One region of the Paenibacillus amylolyticus genome, then DNA from elsewhere that is predicted to be linked to it. Evidence: riboswitches for the same ligand, from Rfam matches in the RefSeq annotation. Region 1 holds a riboswitch; each other region holds the start of a gene.
What was found. Region 1 has a riboswitch for cyclic di-AMP ahead of V6668_RS00530 (C40 family peptidase). Riboswitches for the same ligand answer to the same signal wherever they lie in the genome.
Positions count from the first base shown of each region.

Region 2: it holds a riboswitch for cyclic di-AMP, as region 1 does, so the genes downstream of both, V6668_RS10600 (C40 family peptidase) here and V6668_RS00530 (C40 family peptidase) in region 1, are expected to answer to the same signal.
Region 3: it holds a riboswitch for cyclic di-AMP, as region 1 does, so the genes downstream of both, V6668_RS07255 (hypothetical protein) here and V6668_RS00530 (C40 family peptidase) in region 1, are expected to answer to the same signal.
Region 4: it holds a riboswitch for cyclic di-AMP, as region 1 does, so the genes downstream of both, V6668_RS17520 (3D domain-containing protein) here and V6668_RS00530 (C40 family peptidase) in region 1, are expected to answer to the same signal.

Region 1 is NZ_CP145892.1:107,972-111,098, forward strand. Features, by position in the region: gene rbsK (ribokinase) at 1-26, shown strand, start outside; gene V6668_RS00520 (c-type cytochrome) at 101-457, opposite strand; gene V6668_RS00525 (GNAT family N-acetyltransferase) at 608-1,102, opposite strand; gene V6668_RS00530 (C40 family peptidase) at 1,458-1,928, opposite strand; cyclic di-AMP (ydaO/yuaA leader) riboswitch at 1,932-2,069, opposite strand; gene V6668_RS00535 (hypothetical protein) at 2,315-3,127, opposite strand, start outside.
Region 2 is NZ_CP145892.1:2,329,938-2,333,064, forward strand. Features, by position in the region: gene V6668_RS10585 (hypothetical protein) at 1-144, shown strand, start outside; gene V6668_RS10590 (hypothetical protein) at 264-482, shown strand; gene V6668_RS10595 (carboxymuconolactone decarboxylase family protein) at 624-953, shown strand; gene V6668_RS10600 (C40 family peptidase) at 1,027-1,491, opposite strand; cyclic di-AMP (ydaO/yuaA leader) riboswitch at 1,497-1,628, opposite strand; gene pelA (pectate lyase) at 2,047-3,009, shown strand.
Region 3 is NZ_CP145892.1:1,633,319-1,636,445, forward strand. Features, by position in the region: tRNA gene V6668_RS07245 (tRNA-Leu) at 234-316, shown strand; gene V6668_RS07250 (glutathione peroxidase) at 463-942, opposite strand; cyclic di-AMP (ydaO/yuaA leader) riboswitch at 1,314-1,489, shown strand; gene V6668_RS07255 (hypothetical protein) at 1,605-2,003, shown strand; gene V6668_RS07260 (HAD family hydrolase) at 2,131-2,814, shown strand; gene V6668_RS07265 (Nramp family divalent metal transporter) at 2,956-3,127, opposite strand, start outside.
Region 4 is NZ_CP145892.1:3,946,840-3,949,966, reverse strand. Features, by position in the region: gene V6668_RS17530 (ABC transporter permease subunit) at 1-811, shown strand, start outside; gene V6668_RS17525 (amino acid ABC transporter ATP-binding protein) at 798-1,520, shown strand; cyclic di-AMP (ydaO/yuaA leader) riboswitch at 1,739-1,933, shown strand; gene V6668_RS17520 (3D domain-containing protein) at 1,936-2,610, shown strand; gene V6668_RS17515 (polysaccharide deacetylase family protein) at 2,718-3,127, opposite strand, start outside.

The sequences.
Region 1 (3,127 bases):
TGGCTGAGCATGCCGCAGAGGCTTAATAATTGATATAACAAAGAGGCTCTTATTCTCCGAAAAGGGGATTAAGCGCCTCTTTGTTATGCGTGTGCAGAGATTATTTCTTCTCTGACAGCCACATGGCGATATTTGCAATCTCTTCGTCCTGCAGTTTGCCCTTGAAGGAAGGCATACCACCTTTACCTTTGACAATCGTAGAATAGATCTTCTCCAGATCATCCTGGCTGCCGATGTTGGCCAGAGCAGGTCCTACGCCACCTTGAAGCTGATCCCCGTGACAGGAGATACAATTGGCTTTGACCAGTGCTTCAGCTTGTCCGGCATCCAATGTTACTTCCGGCATGGTTGGCTTGGCTTCTTCAGCTACTTCTTCTTTCCCTGGAAGCGTAAACATTAAAACAATAGCTAAAGCGCATGCTGCAAAAAATACTCCGCTCATGATCCATTTGTGCATCCCTTATGTCCCCTCCAGAATGAAAGATCATCTAACCTGAAACTATCCATATCATTATAACGGAACCTGTACTGACATCATAGCATTTTGTGGGAATTTTTTGAACTAATCACATAACAAGGGGCAAATTTGGTTGTTTTGCAATGGATTCTAACCGCGAGGCCCTTCATAAACCATACAGTGAAAGGGCTTCAAGCCGCTGGGGGTCTGTCGTTCGTATGTATCCTGGGTGACAAATCCACTCTTCAGATAGACTTGAATGGCACGAGCATTCCAAGTGAGTACTTCCAGATCAATCTCATTCGTGGGATTTCGGCGAATAGCTTCTTGTACAATGGCAGTGACAAAAGCTGTCCCTTGACCCTGACCACACAGCTCTGGATGCATGCCAAGGCCAATCCGGGTTACCCCTTGAAGTGGGAAGTATTGAGCAAACCCACATATACGATCGTTCTGATCCAGGACGATCGCATATTGCTCCTGCCGCAGCTGTGCATCTCCGAATTCCACTTCCAGAGCTTTCATCTGCTCCCAGGGGAGCCAGCTGTAGATATTGTAAGGCGGATCATACTGCCAACTGCAGATAAGCTCCGCATGTTCTTCTCGCATGGGTACAACGTGAAACGTCACAGGGGTTTCCTTCATACACCTGCATGCTCCTTTCCTTGAAACAGAACTCTTTGTCCACTCTACAAAAGAGATGTTCATTTAGCAAGTCTTCCTTCCCAAGAAAAAAAATGAAACAAAAGTTCCGGTAATTTCGTTTATATTATAACGGGATGGGTAAAAACATCATAAGGGCACGGACGAACGAACGCAAAATGAACCTGTTGATGTCGCAGGATATGCCCCGAGTATAACTTGCAACATGAATAAGGATTGAAGCACAAAAAAACCGCCGGATACATTCCTGCGGAGAATGTACCGGGCGGTTCTGTTATGCTTCTTGCTTCGTTCCAATATGGTTAATGGTTACAGCATCATGTTGCTCAGCTTGTCCCTAGTCAAGGGCCAGTGATTCATATGCGTCCGTGCTCATAATCCGTTTTGCGCCAACATAACGATTGGCCCAATAGTTTTCACTCAATGCACTGATCGTAACGCCTTTGGAAGAAGAGGAGTGTGCGAACTTTCCATCCCCTACAAAGATTCCTACATGGGACACGCCTTTACCTGTTGTATTAAAGAACACCAGATCGCCAGCTCTCATCTCCATGCGGGATACGGAATCGCCCATGTCGAATTGGGAACTGGATTGGCGTGCCAAATCAATACCCAACTTGTCGAATACATACCGGGTAAATCCGGAGCAATCAAAGCCGTTAAGCGTTGTTCCCCCACTTTTGTATGTAGTTCCCATTGCTGAATCAATTACTGTGTCCATCTTTGAATCTGCGAATGCGCTACCTGCACCAAGCGATAAAGCGAATGTGATGCTAAGTACAGCTGCGGTTAATTTCTTCTTGAACAAGAGATATTCCCCTTCCAATGCCTGCGAGGTTAGCTTAAGGATTCGGTTGAAGGTCCCCTATGATCCCTCTGTAGCAAGATCAATTCACCCATAACTGGTTCCCCCGCTTCCCAGGTGCCAGGAATTTGGCTATGCTAGTTATGCACCTGCGAAATCAAGAAATGACGATTTAATTTTAAGTAGTTACAAATATGAATGTAAAGATTACAAAGTTGTTACTAAAAACTCACTGCGATTATTGTAACAGAGGAGTACGGCTTTGGCAACGTTTAGCAACAAATTTAGCAAAAAAAACCTCGACCTTTGACGGGGAAAGGTTGAGGTTTGCCTATTTATAAGTACATATTAGGCCATGAGTTTAACATGTGATGGTAACAATTTTTAAACTATCTGCTCTCGCCTTTGGATATTTTGGACTGCCATAATCGGAAATGGCTGCATATTTTCCACAGACTCAATAGACATCTGGCAAGTGGATACGTCTGTTGTAGTATAAGTCCGGTCAGTCCAGTTAATAACCATGAGGCTGTAGTGAATGCCCCAAAGACGAGCAGGTGTACTCCGCCCAGCAGTAATGCAATGCCGATTACAGCGATGAGATGACGCAGTGCAATCCAGAGTGCTTTGAGGGTACCGTGAGCCCCGCCTTCTCCTTCTGGTGCCGAAACACCGAACTGCATATAGAGTATGACATGGTGGATGATCCAACCATATACAATCCAGGCAGCAACATAAGGTATGCCAGGTAAAAGTAATTGAAGGGAATGAAATCCGTCCATGAGAATCGAGTAGAGCTTCGGTATGAGCCAGTAGGCGGGCAGAAGTATCAATAATGTACGTATGGTGTGGAGCAGCAGCATCGGTTTCCACAGATTTTTGATTCCGCGGACAAAGGGAATGCGCTCTTCTGTAGAATTAAAGTGCTGAAGTGAGTAGAGCAGTCCTGCCTGAATGAGGGGGCTGATCAACATGCGAACCAGCAGCATGCCCCCGAGAATCCATAGATAACGATGAACCTCCGGATGGGTAGACAGGTTAAGTTGACTTTCCATTTTGAACAAAAGTGTACTCAGCTCACCGGCATCAGCATCTGGATAGCGAAGGAGCAGTGGGATGACGGCCGATTGTACCATTCGATAGAAGAAATATCCCCAAATGAGTTGATAGAGAAATAAGAGTGCGGCAATGAACATATGCTG
Region 2 (3,127 bases), 2.2 Mb from region 1:
GGCTTGTGCGAAGAGTTGTCCTTCTCTTGGAAAGAACAATTTACACCGCATCAAGTGGAGTACCTTGAAGAACGTGTGATGTCCGCCAAAGTGCTTGATTTTTGGTTCGAGAAGAACGACAGCAAAGAGCACGCGCAGCGGTAACTTTCAGTCGGGACATAATTTCGAATGACATGACAGTCCAATACAGTCACGTGAGACCTAAATGACTTTTCATTTAGGTCTCTTTTTGTAAATAAATTTGAAATATAGGAGCCATGAAGATGATTAGTGATACAGAATTGGACGCCCTGCGTCTGTCAGGTGAGAAAGTTAGAGTCGTACGGGACGAGCTGGAATCGAACGACGTGAAGGGCATTGTGGTTGCCTGGGATGGCGAGCAGGTACTTATCCGTCGTCAGAATCGACGTGTCGTTAAGCTGGACCGAGGTTACAGCTATCAGCTGTTCAGCGAGCCGCGCCAGAGTCCACTTAGTGAGTAACAGCTTATAATTATGGCAGAGCCATGAGCGTTAAATGTTTGGAATTACCATGATTTCTTGGCATAATTGGCTCACTCGGGAGAGAAGATAGGTACAGTGAGGAAGATCTGTAACTATAGCCGAGAGGGTGTGCTACAAGCCATGACATTGATGAATGATAAAGTTCATGCCTACAAGGATCAGATTGGAGCATTAAGCGATGTGCTGCCAGGTGTGGTGAAGTCGTATCATGAGTTTACCGGAGAATGCTTCCAACCTGGCGTGATTGATGCGAAGACAAAACAGCTAATTGCACTTGGCATTGGATTATTCGCCAACAATGAGGTATGTACTTTCTACCATGTAGAAGAAGCCCGTGCCAAGGGAGCAACAGATCAGGAGATTATGGAGACCGTAGCCGTGGCTGGAGCTGTTGGTGGAGGACATGCCCTGTCTCAGGGTGCGATGCGAGTGCAGAAGGCGCTGCATTAGTAAGCAATGCAACATACATTTTTAAGTGCAAAAAAGGCATCCGGTTAATAACCGATGCCTTTTTGTATGTGAATCACATTTTACCTAACATTTTATCATACATAAACTGTCCAGTTACCCGACGTGCTGTTACATAACGATCATTGAAGTATGGATTCGATAACTTCGTGATGCTTACACCTTTACTGCTGGAGGCATGAGCGAATTGTCCGCCGCCGATATATACACCTGTATGTGAAATGCCTTTGCCTGTTGTATTAAAGAACACCAGATCACCTGTCCGAACATTGCTCTTGGATACGGGAGTACCTGCTTTGGCTTGCTGCTGCGAAGTACGTGGTAATTCAATGCTGTATTTGTTGAAAAGATATCTCATAAAACCAGAACAGTCGAAGCCGGCTACAGTTGTGCCACCCCATTTGTAAGGAATACCTGTCATGTTGTTCACTACGGAGTTGATACTGCTTGCCTCTGTGCTTGTTGCCCCGGATGTAAATAATACAGCTGCTCCAAAAATGGAGATAATCAGTTTTTTCAAAATCAATGTTCTCCCTTCGATGCCTACGGAGTTAGCTAAGGGTTCGGTAGAAGGTTCCCTATATTTCCTATGTATAAGAATAATTCACCCAAATTGGTTCCCCCGTTTTCAAACATGAAACTCGGCAATGAATAATTAAGTTTTTGTAACTATTTGAAACTATATTGCATAAATGCGTAATTGTCAAACCCATTTAAAACCCTTCGTAATACCTCAATGTTAGCGGAATTAAGGTTTTTATATGAAAGAAGGGATCAAGTTTGGGTATCATTCATGACAAAAACGTCATTATTGGTTCGTTTAAGACGAATTTGGATAAATAAATAGGTTTGTCATGAGTTAAAAGGACTATCCCGTTATGTAGAATTAGAGAGATTATATTCATTAAGTTGCATATATTGACAAAAATCGATTTTTTGCATATTATCTGATTATCCAATCCACATATTGGATGAAAATTGATTTTATTATGCGATAAATACAAATAAAGGAGGTTTGGGGCGTATATCATACGTAAAGTAGAAGTGGAAGATTTATAAAAACGAACATAGGAGAGTGTTACATTTGAAAGCGAAGAAAATAATTACTTTTGTCCTGGCATGTACGATGGTGTTCTCAGTAGTTGGAATGGCAGTTCTCCCTGTAGGGACGGTATCTGCTGCAGATGCGTCGGGTACTACAGCGAGTATTTCTGATATTTTTAAGAACCAGCTGCCGGATGGAGGTTGGAGAAAAGATTATAAACAGACAAGTGGAGAGTGGGCAAAGTCCACGATAGACAACAAGGCTACATACTCAGAAATTAGAAGATTGGCGAAGGAATTTAAAAAGACAAATGATCCGCGTTACTCCACAGCTGCAATCAAAGGAATTAACTTTTTGATCAACATGCAGTATTCAAACGGCGGATGGCCACAAGTTTACCAAAGCTCCGGATACCACAAGCACATCACTTACAATGATGATGCCATGATTAATGTAATGATCATGCTGGATGAAGTAGCAGCACGCAAAGGTGATTTCTCATTTATCGACAGTACACTTGCTAACCGCAGTAAAAATTCAGTTGCCAAAGGTGTGGAGGCGATTCTGAATACACAGGTCGTTTCAGGTGGTAAGCTGACAGCATGGGGACAACAACATGATTCCAGCTCTCTTAAACCAGCGAGCGCAAGAATCTACGAAGTGCCATCGCTGACAGCTGGAGAGAGTGTAACGATTGTTAAATTTCTGAAAACCAGACCTGCTAACGCTAAAATTACCGCATCCATTAAAGGAGCGGAGGCTTGGTTTAACAAAGTGAAAATTACGGGTTACAAGTATGAAAGAGCTAATGGAGATAGTAAAATTATCGCTGATTCCAAAGCTGCACCAATTTGGGCACGCTTCTATGAGATCGGAACGGATAAACCAATCTTTATTGGTCGTGACGGGGTAGTTAAATACAAATTAAGTGATATTGATAAAGAAAGAAGAGGCGGTTATGCATGGTATGGCAACTGGCCTTCCAAGCTGTAATTTGTAGTATGCTTCCGTATTAATGAACCAAACTATTAGCAGCAGTTAAAGGTAAAGCCCGAATCGACATGGACGTCTGATTCGGGCTTTATTGTTATTATTTTCAGTGTTGACATGA
Region 3 (3,127 bases), 1.5 Mb from region 1:
GAAGTGCAGGGAGGACTATATATAAGGAAGGACTATATATAAATGAACCAACAAGATCGGCTCTTACCTAAAGAGAGGGGATCAAATCTAATCATATGCAGTTCATGGGTAATGATGACGAGATTATGCGATTTTTGATGAAAATGCCTAGCTGAAAAAGAAGTATTAAAAAATACTTTACTTTTAGTTCTGAACCCGGTATAATCAATTCTGTTGCCGATTATTTACGACATGCGGTCGTGGTGGAATGGCAGACACGCTATCTTGAGGGGGTAGTGGGCGTATGCCCGTGGAGGTTCGAGTCCTCTCGACCGCATCATATGAACGATTAAAAAGCAGCTTTCCATTAATGGGAAGCTGCTTTTTTTGTCTTTTTCGAACAGTATGACATCTGGGTTGAAAAAAGGCCATCCATTACCGGAGGAATGTTGCTCTACCTACCGGCTACGGGTGGCCTGTGTATTATTTTTGCAGCAAATTCTTGATATCTTCTTCAATCTTGTCCGGTGTTGTTTTGGGAGCATAACGTTTAATGACCTGTCCGTTCTGATTCACCAGGAATTTGGTGAAATTCCATTTGATTGCTTTGGAGCCGAGCAGGCCAGGAGCTTCTGTGCTAAGGTGTTGGAAAAGAGGGTGAGCGCTTGAACCGTTCACATCAATTTTCTCAAACATGGGGAAGCTCACGCCATAATTCATCTGACAGAACTCGGCAATATCGTCGGAAGATCCTTTTTCCTGTGCAAACTGGTTGCTTGGGAAACCAAGAACTTCAAATGGAGCATCTTGAAATTTGTCTTGCAATTCTTGCAGACCTTTGAATTGAGGGGTAAGGCCGCATGAGCTTGCCGTATTCACAATCAGGAGCACTTTGTCACGGTAGTCGGACATTTCAACTTCTTGACCGCGAAGGGTATTCACTTTGTAATCGTAGACTGTCATCTAAATCGCCTCCATTTATTTACTCTTATATCTTCTATTATATTGGTTGCAATTAAATATTGCAAAACTAATATGGTGTTAAAAGAATCAAAACAGGCAAGTTGTGCAGAATACGTGAATGAATTGCGAAGTGATTTACGCCAGAGTGAGAATTAGATAGCCTTGAAGAGATAGATAGAGTATAACTTTGTTGTAAGCGTTATTATGGATAGGAATTGGCAAAAATCTGCCGATTTGGTGATCTGGGCGGACTTTACACCGACATGGCACGGGTGTATGATTCATAACGTAATTTCAATTTAAACTAAATTGTACTTGAAAAACGAAACAAACGATAATATCGCTCGATCTTACCTTAAGATATACGAACGATGTTTTAATCGCTGAGTTTCCATTCATTAATGAATGGGAAACGGGGGAACCAACGGAATGCGCTGTCCAGGACAGTGGGCATTCATGGGGTGAATTTTCCGGTGACAGCCGGAAATAGGGCGACTCTCGCGCCCGAATCCGTCAGCTAACCTCGTAAGCGTTAAAGGGAGAGGCAACAAGCCGTACGCTGGTTCATGGTGTTTTCGCCATGGGTTATTTAAGAAGCGTTCGGGAGGCCTTGGTCCCCCACGCTTCTTTTTTGTTGTCTTTTCACGCCAAGGGAGGAACGAATGATGGATACTGAGATGATCTTAGTGACTGCTCCAAATGAAGCAGGACGTAAATTTATCAAATTGCTGATGTACAAAAAAATGCCGTTTGCCGTTCTAACCAACAGTGCAGGGGAAGAGCGAAGACTCCGTAGAATCGGAGTAGAACATGTCATTCGCATGAATACGGCTGCAGCTCAAAAATGGTTTTTGCCGCAGGGCAGCGTAGGCAACGTGTTTATTTTCGAGAACAGCCTGAATCTGACCTGTCGTTATTTACAGATCTGCCGTTCATGGACATCGAAATCCCTGTGCGTCATTACGGAGCAGAGTCATCCTAAGGGCATCTATCGGGGCATGGGCGCAGACCGGATTGTATATTCGCTCAATGGGGAAGTTGGCTTTCTCCTCAATGGTTAATGCCATAGCTTGTGATTGCTCAGGTGTAAGGTGCCTGTTATAATTGAATGTATCGATAAACGGAAGTTTGAGGAGACTCATGCAGGATGGTGAGTCTTCTTTTTTATGCTTACAAGGAGGAATTGGCGTGCCGGATGTAGGTGGATTGAAATGGTTGTTTTTTGATGTTGGAGATACGCTGGTGGATGAATGGGAGCCGGTTGATGATATTATCGGACAGTTTGTCCGTGAAGCTTGTGCTTTGGGGTATCCGGTGACAATTGAGGCGGTACGCGAACTGTTCGCGAGTTGTTACCGAAAATATGAGCAATGGCCTATGAGAGTGGCGATTCGCACATTCGTTGAAGACGAGGGGCATCAGAAACAGATTCAGGACAAGCTGAAGTTTCAAAAAGATCTTGAACGTCCTTTTCCTTCAGCGGATTCCGTTCTTCAGCAGTTGTCACGGCATTATCGCATTGGCATTATTGCCAATCAGAGTCCTGGAACGGAAGAGAGACTGGAAAGCTATGGCTTGCGGAAGTATGTTGATGTTCTGGCATGTTCGGCTGAAGAAGGAGTGTCTAAGCCAGACCCTGAGTTATACGCTGTGGCCTTGAAGCAGGCCGGTTGTGAACCGGAGGAAGCCGTCATGATCGGCGATCGGATCGATAACGACATTATACCTGCTCGGAAGCTGGGCATGCGTACGATTCGAATTATGCAGGGTTACGGAAGATTCCAGCCAGAACTATCGGATGACAAACGTGCGGATTGGACCGTTGATTCATTGGATCAACTCTTGCCGTTATTGATACCAAATCAGGATTAGATGCAGATGGTTGTTTATTGGAGTTTGAGTTTTACTATAAAAGGAAACATGTTGCTGTATTGCAACAATAAAGGCTGATCAACTGGGTATAAAATACCGGAGTTGATCAGCCTTTTTAGTATTTAGCCAATTAAAATGAGATTAGAATAACCGAATCGTCTGAATGATCAGATATACATTCAGCACAACGATAATCGCGGCAATGACCCATGAGATGATTTTGAGCCACAATTTGTTGGCGAATGCACCCATGCTTTTTTTATCACTCGTGAACATCACCAGGGGAATTACAGCAAACGGCAATTGAAGCGAC
Region 4 (3,127 bases), 3.1 Mb from region 1:
AGCAGAAGCGGCAATTGGGATTCGTAAAGGTAATACCGAGCTGCTAGCTGCAGTAAATGGAACACTGGAGCGACTGAAAAGTGAAGATAAAATCAATCAGATGGTGACGGACGCCAGCCTCTTGATGGCGGATAAAGCGAACAAATCACAAAATATTTTCCAAGTATTCTGGGAGTACAAAAGTTTCTATGCTACAGGTGTAGGATACACACTTCTGTTGTCTGCACTTGGGGTTATCTTCGGGGTAATTATTGGATTGATCATCTGTTTGTTCCGTTTGCATGACGCTGCAATCTTGCGCTGGATCGGTACGGCTTACGTTGAAGTGATCCGTGGCACACCGATGCTGGTACAATTGATGATTATTTACTATGGTTTTTCCCTGAGCTTTGGCATTAACTTCACTGCCCTTCAGGCAGGTATTATCACGCTTTCCATTAATAGTGGTGCGTATCTGGCGGAGATTTTCCGTGCAGGTATCCAAGGTGTGGATCGTGGTCAGTTGGAGGCAGCGCGTTCATTAGGTATGGGAAGAGGCGCCGCGATGCGTTATATCATATTGCCACAAGCCTTCAAAGCTGTATTACCAGCGATCGGTAATGAATTCATAACTATCATTAAAGAATCCTCTATTATCTCAGTTATCGGTATGGTGGATATTATGTATCAGGCAAGTGTAGTCAAGAACATTACGTACCAAGGCTTGAGTCCATTTTTGATTGCAGCAGCCATCTACTTTGTAATGACGTTCATTTTGTCCAAGCTGCTGGGACGACTGGAAAGGAAGTTGAGTGCAAGTGATAGACGTTAGACAATTACACAAATCTTATGGAAATAACGATGTGCTTAAGGGCATAAACGTGACGATTGGCAAAGGTGAGGTTGTCGTGGTCATCGGTCCTTCCGGTTCAGGTAAAAGTACTTTCTTGCGTTGTTTGAATCTGCTGGAACAGCCTACCTCAGGAGAGATTGATTTTGAAGGCGTGTCAATCACGGACCCCAAGCATAACATTAACGCAACTCGTGAGAAAATGGGCATGGTGTTCCAGCACTTCAACCTGTTCCCACACAAAACGGTAGAGCAAAACATTACGATTGCTCCAATTAGAGTGAAGAAACAATCCACTCAGGAAGCGGAGAAAATCGCCGCTGATCTGCTTAACACCGTGGGCTTGTACGATAAAAAAGATACATTCCCGAATCAGCTGTCTGGTGGACAGAAGCAGCGGATCGCCATTGCTAGAGCATTGGCCATGCAGCCGCATGTGATGCTGTTTGACGAGCCTACGTCGGCACTGGACCCTGAGATGGTCGGCGAAGTGCTGGATGTCATGAAACGTCTTGCAGAAGGCGGGATGACGATGGTCATCGTAACACATGAGATGGGTTTTGCACGTGAAGTGGGAGACCGAATCCTGTTCATGGATGGCGGGGTTATTGTGGAAGAGGGAACACCTGATGAGGTGTTTGGAGCACCCAAAAATTCACGTACACGTGATTTTCTTGCGAAAGTACTCTAAACGATGTGATCAAATAGCGTTACTGACTTCGAGTCGGTAACGCTATTTTTTATGGATAATAATGACGTATGGATTCGGAAAAGTAACTATTCTGTTACCAAATGTAAAGGAATCGGGTCAACCAAATTTTCTGAATTAACCAGTATTCTTACAAATGCTTACATGCTAAAAACCATTTGGTAAGAATTACTACAAGTTCAGGTTACAAAATTGTGATATATTGAACTCTGCCGAAACTTCCGGACAGGGAGTGCGGGGGATGTAACGATGCAGATTGTGCAGGGGGAAGATCTACGGCACACTGCTTGGGGTGAATTGGGTACATAACGTTTCAAATGTAACGAATAACCTATAGGGTGGGCTCCTCATCCGAATCCGACAACTAACTTCGCAGGCACAATGAGGGAGGAAGACCATGATTAACAAGAAACGTATAGCCAAAACAGCAGTAGCATTAATGACAACAGCAATGCTCATTCAAGCCGTTCCGGCTCACGCCGATTCAGTTCATGTGGCCAAAGAAGGGGATACCTTCTACACCTTATCAAAACAATATGGAGTAGCACTCAACACGTTGGTTAAAGCAAACAACGACATTTCGGCTTACAACATTTATGGTGGTTTGAAAATTACGATTCCCGGTAAGGCAAACAATGTTGCAGCCGCTGCGGCAACGGAGAGCAAGACCCCAGCCAAAACGGTTACCACAGCAAGTTTGGACGTTAACGCAGATAACAAAGTGGTTCAAGCCTGGGGTAAGACATTCGATTACAGCAAAGCTGTGAACGTAAAAGCAACGGCATACTCTGCAGATCCGTCTGAAAATGGAGGCTGGGGTGCAGTCGATTATTTCGGGAATGACCTTGAACTGGGTACGATTGCAGTTGATCCAAGTGTGATTCCACTTGGAACTAAAGTACTGGTAACTGGTCACAGCCATCCAGGATTGCCAAAACAAGCTTTTGTAGCCACAGCACGTGATGTGGGCAGTGCAATCAAGGGTCACCGGATTGATATCTTTATCCCGGGTAGCAAACAGTCTGTAAGCTCATTTGGTTTTCAGGATATCGAGCTGTACATTCTGAAGTAGAGAGAAAATAACATTTAAAATGAATTCAAACAGGGTGTCTGCCAGTCGCTAATTCGCGATTGAACAGCACCCTTTTAATATTCTCATTATTTGTTATCACGGTCATCCTAATCTTTGGCCTTTGGCAATCCCAGCATTTCGTCCAAAGTGACCAGTTCATATCCCCGTTTACGTAGTTCCTCAATAATTTCAGGCAGAGCCTCAATCGTACCGTTCAGATTTGATCCTACACCGCCTCCAGCATGTTGCAGAACGATGGAGCCAGGTTTCACGGCAGACAGGATGTTATCTTTCACTTGTTCCTTTGAAAGGCCTTTCCAGTCCAGGGAGTCTACGTTCCAGTTCACAATGCTATAGTGTTGTTTGGCAGCCCATCTCAGCTGTTCTTCATTAATGTCTCCATAAGGTGGCCGAATCATCTTGGGCGTATATCCCGCCAAACGTTGAATAATATCTCCGGTATGTAGAATTTGTTTACGAAAGGCATTCATCGACAGCTTACTGAATTCAGGATGAT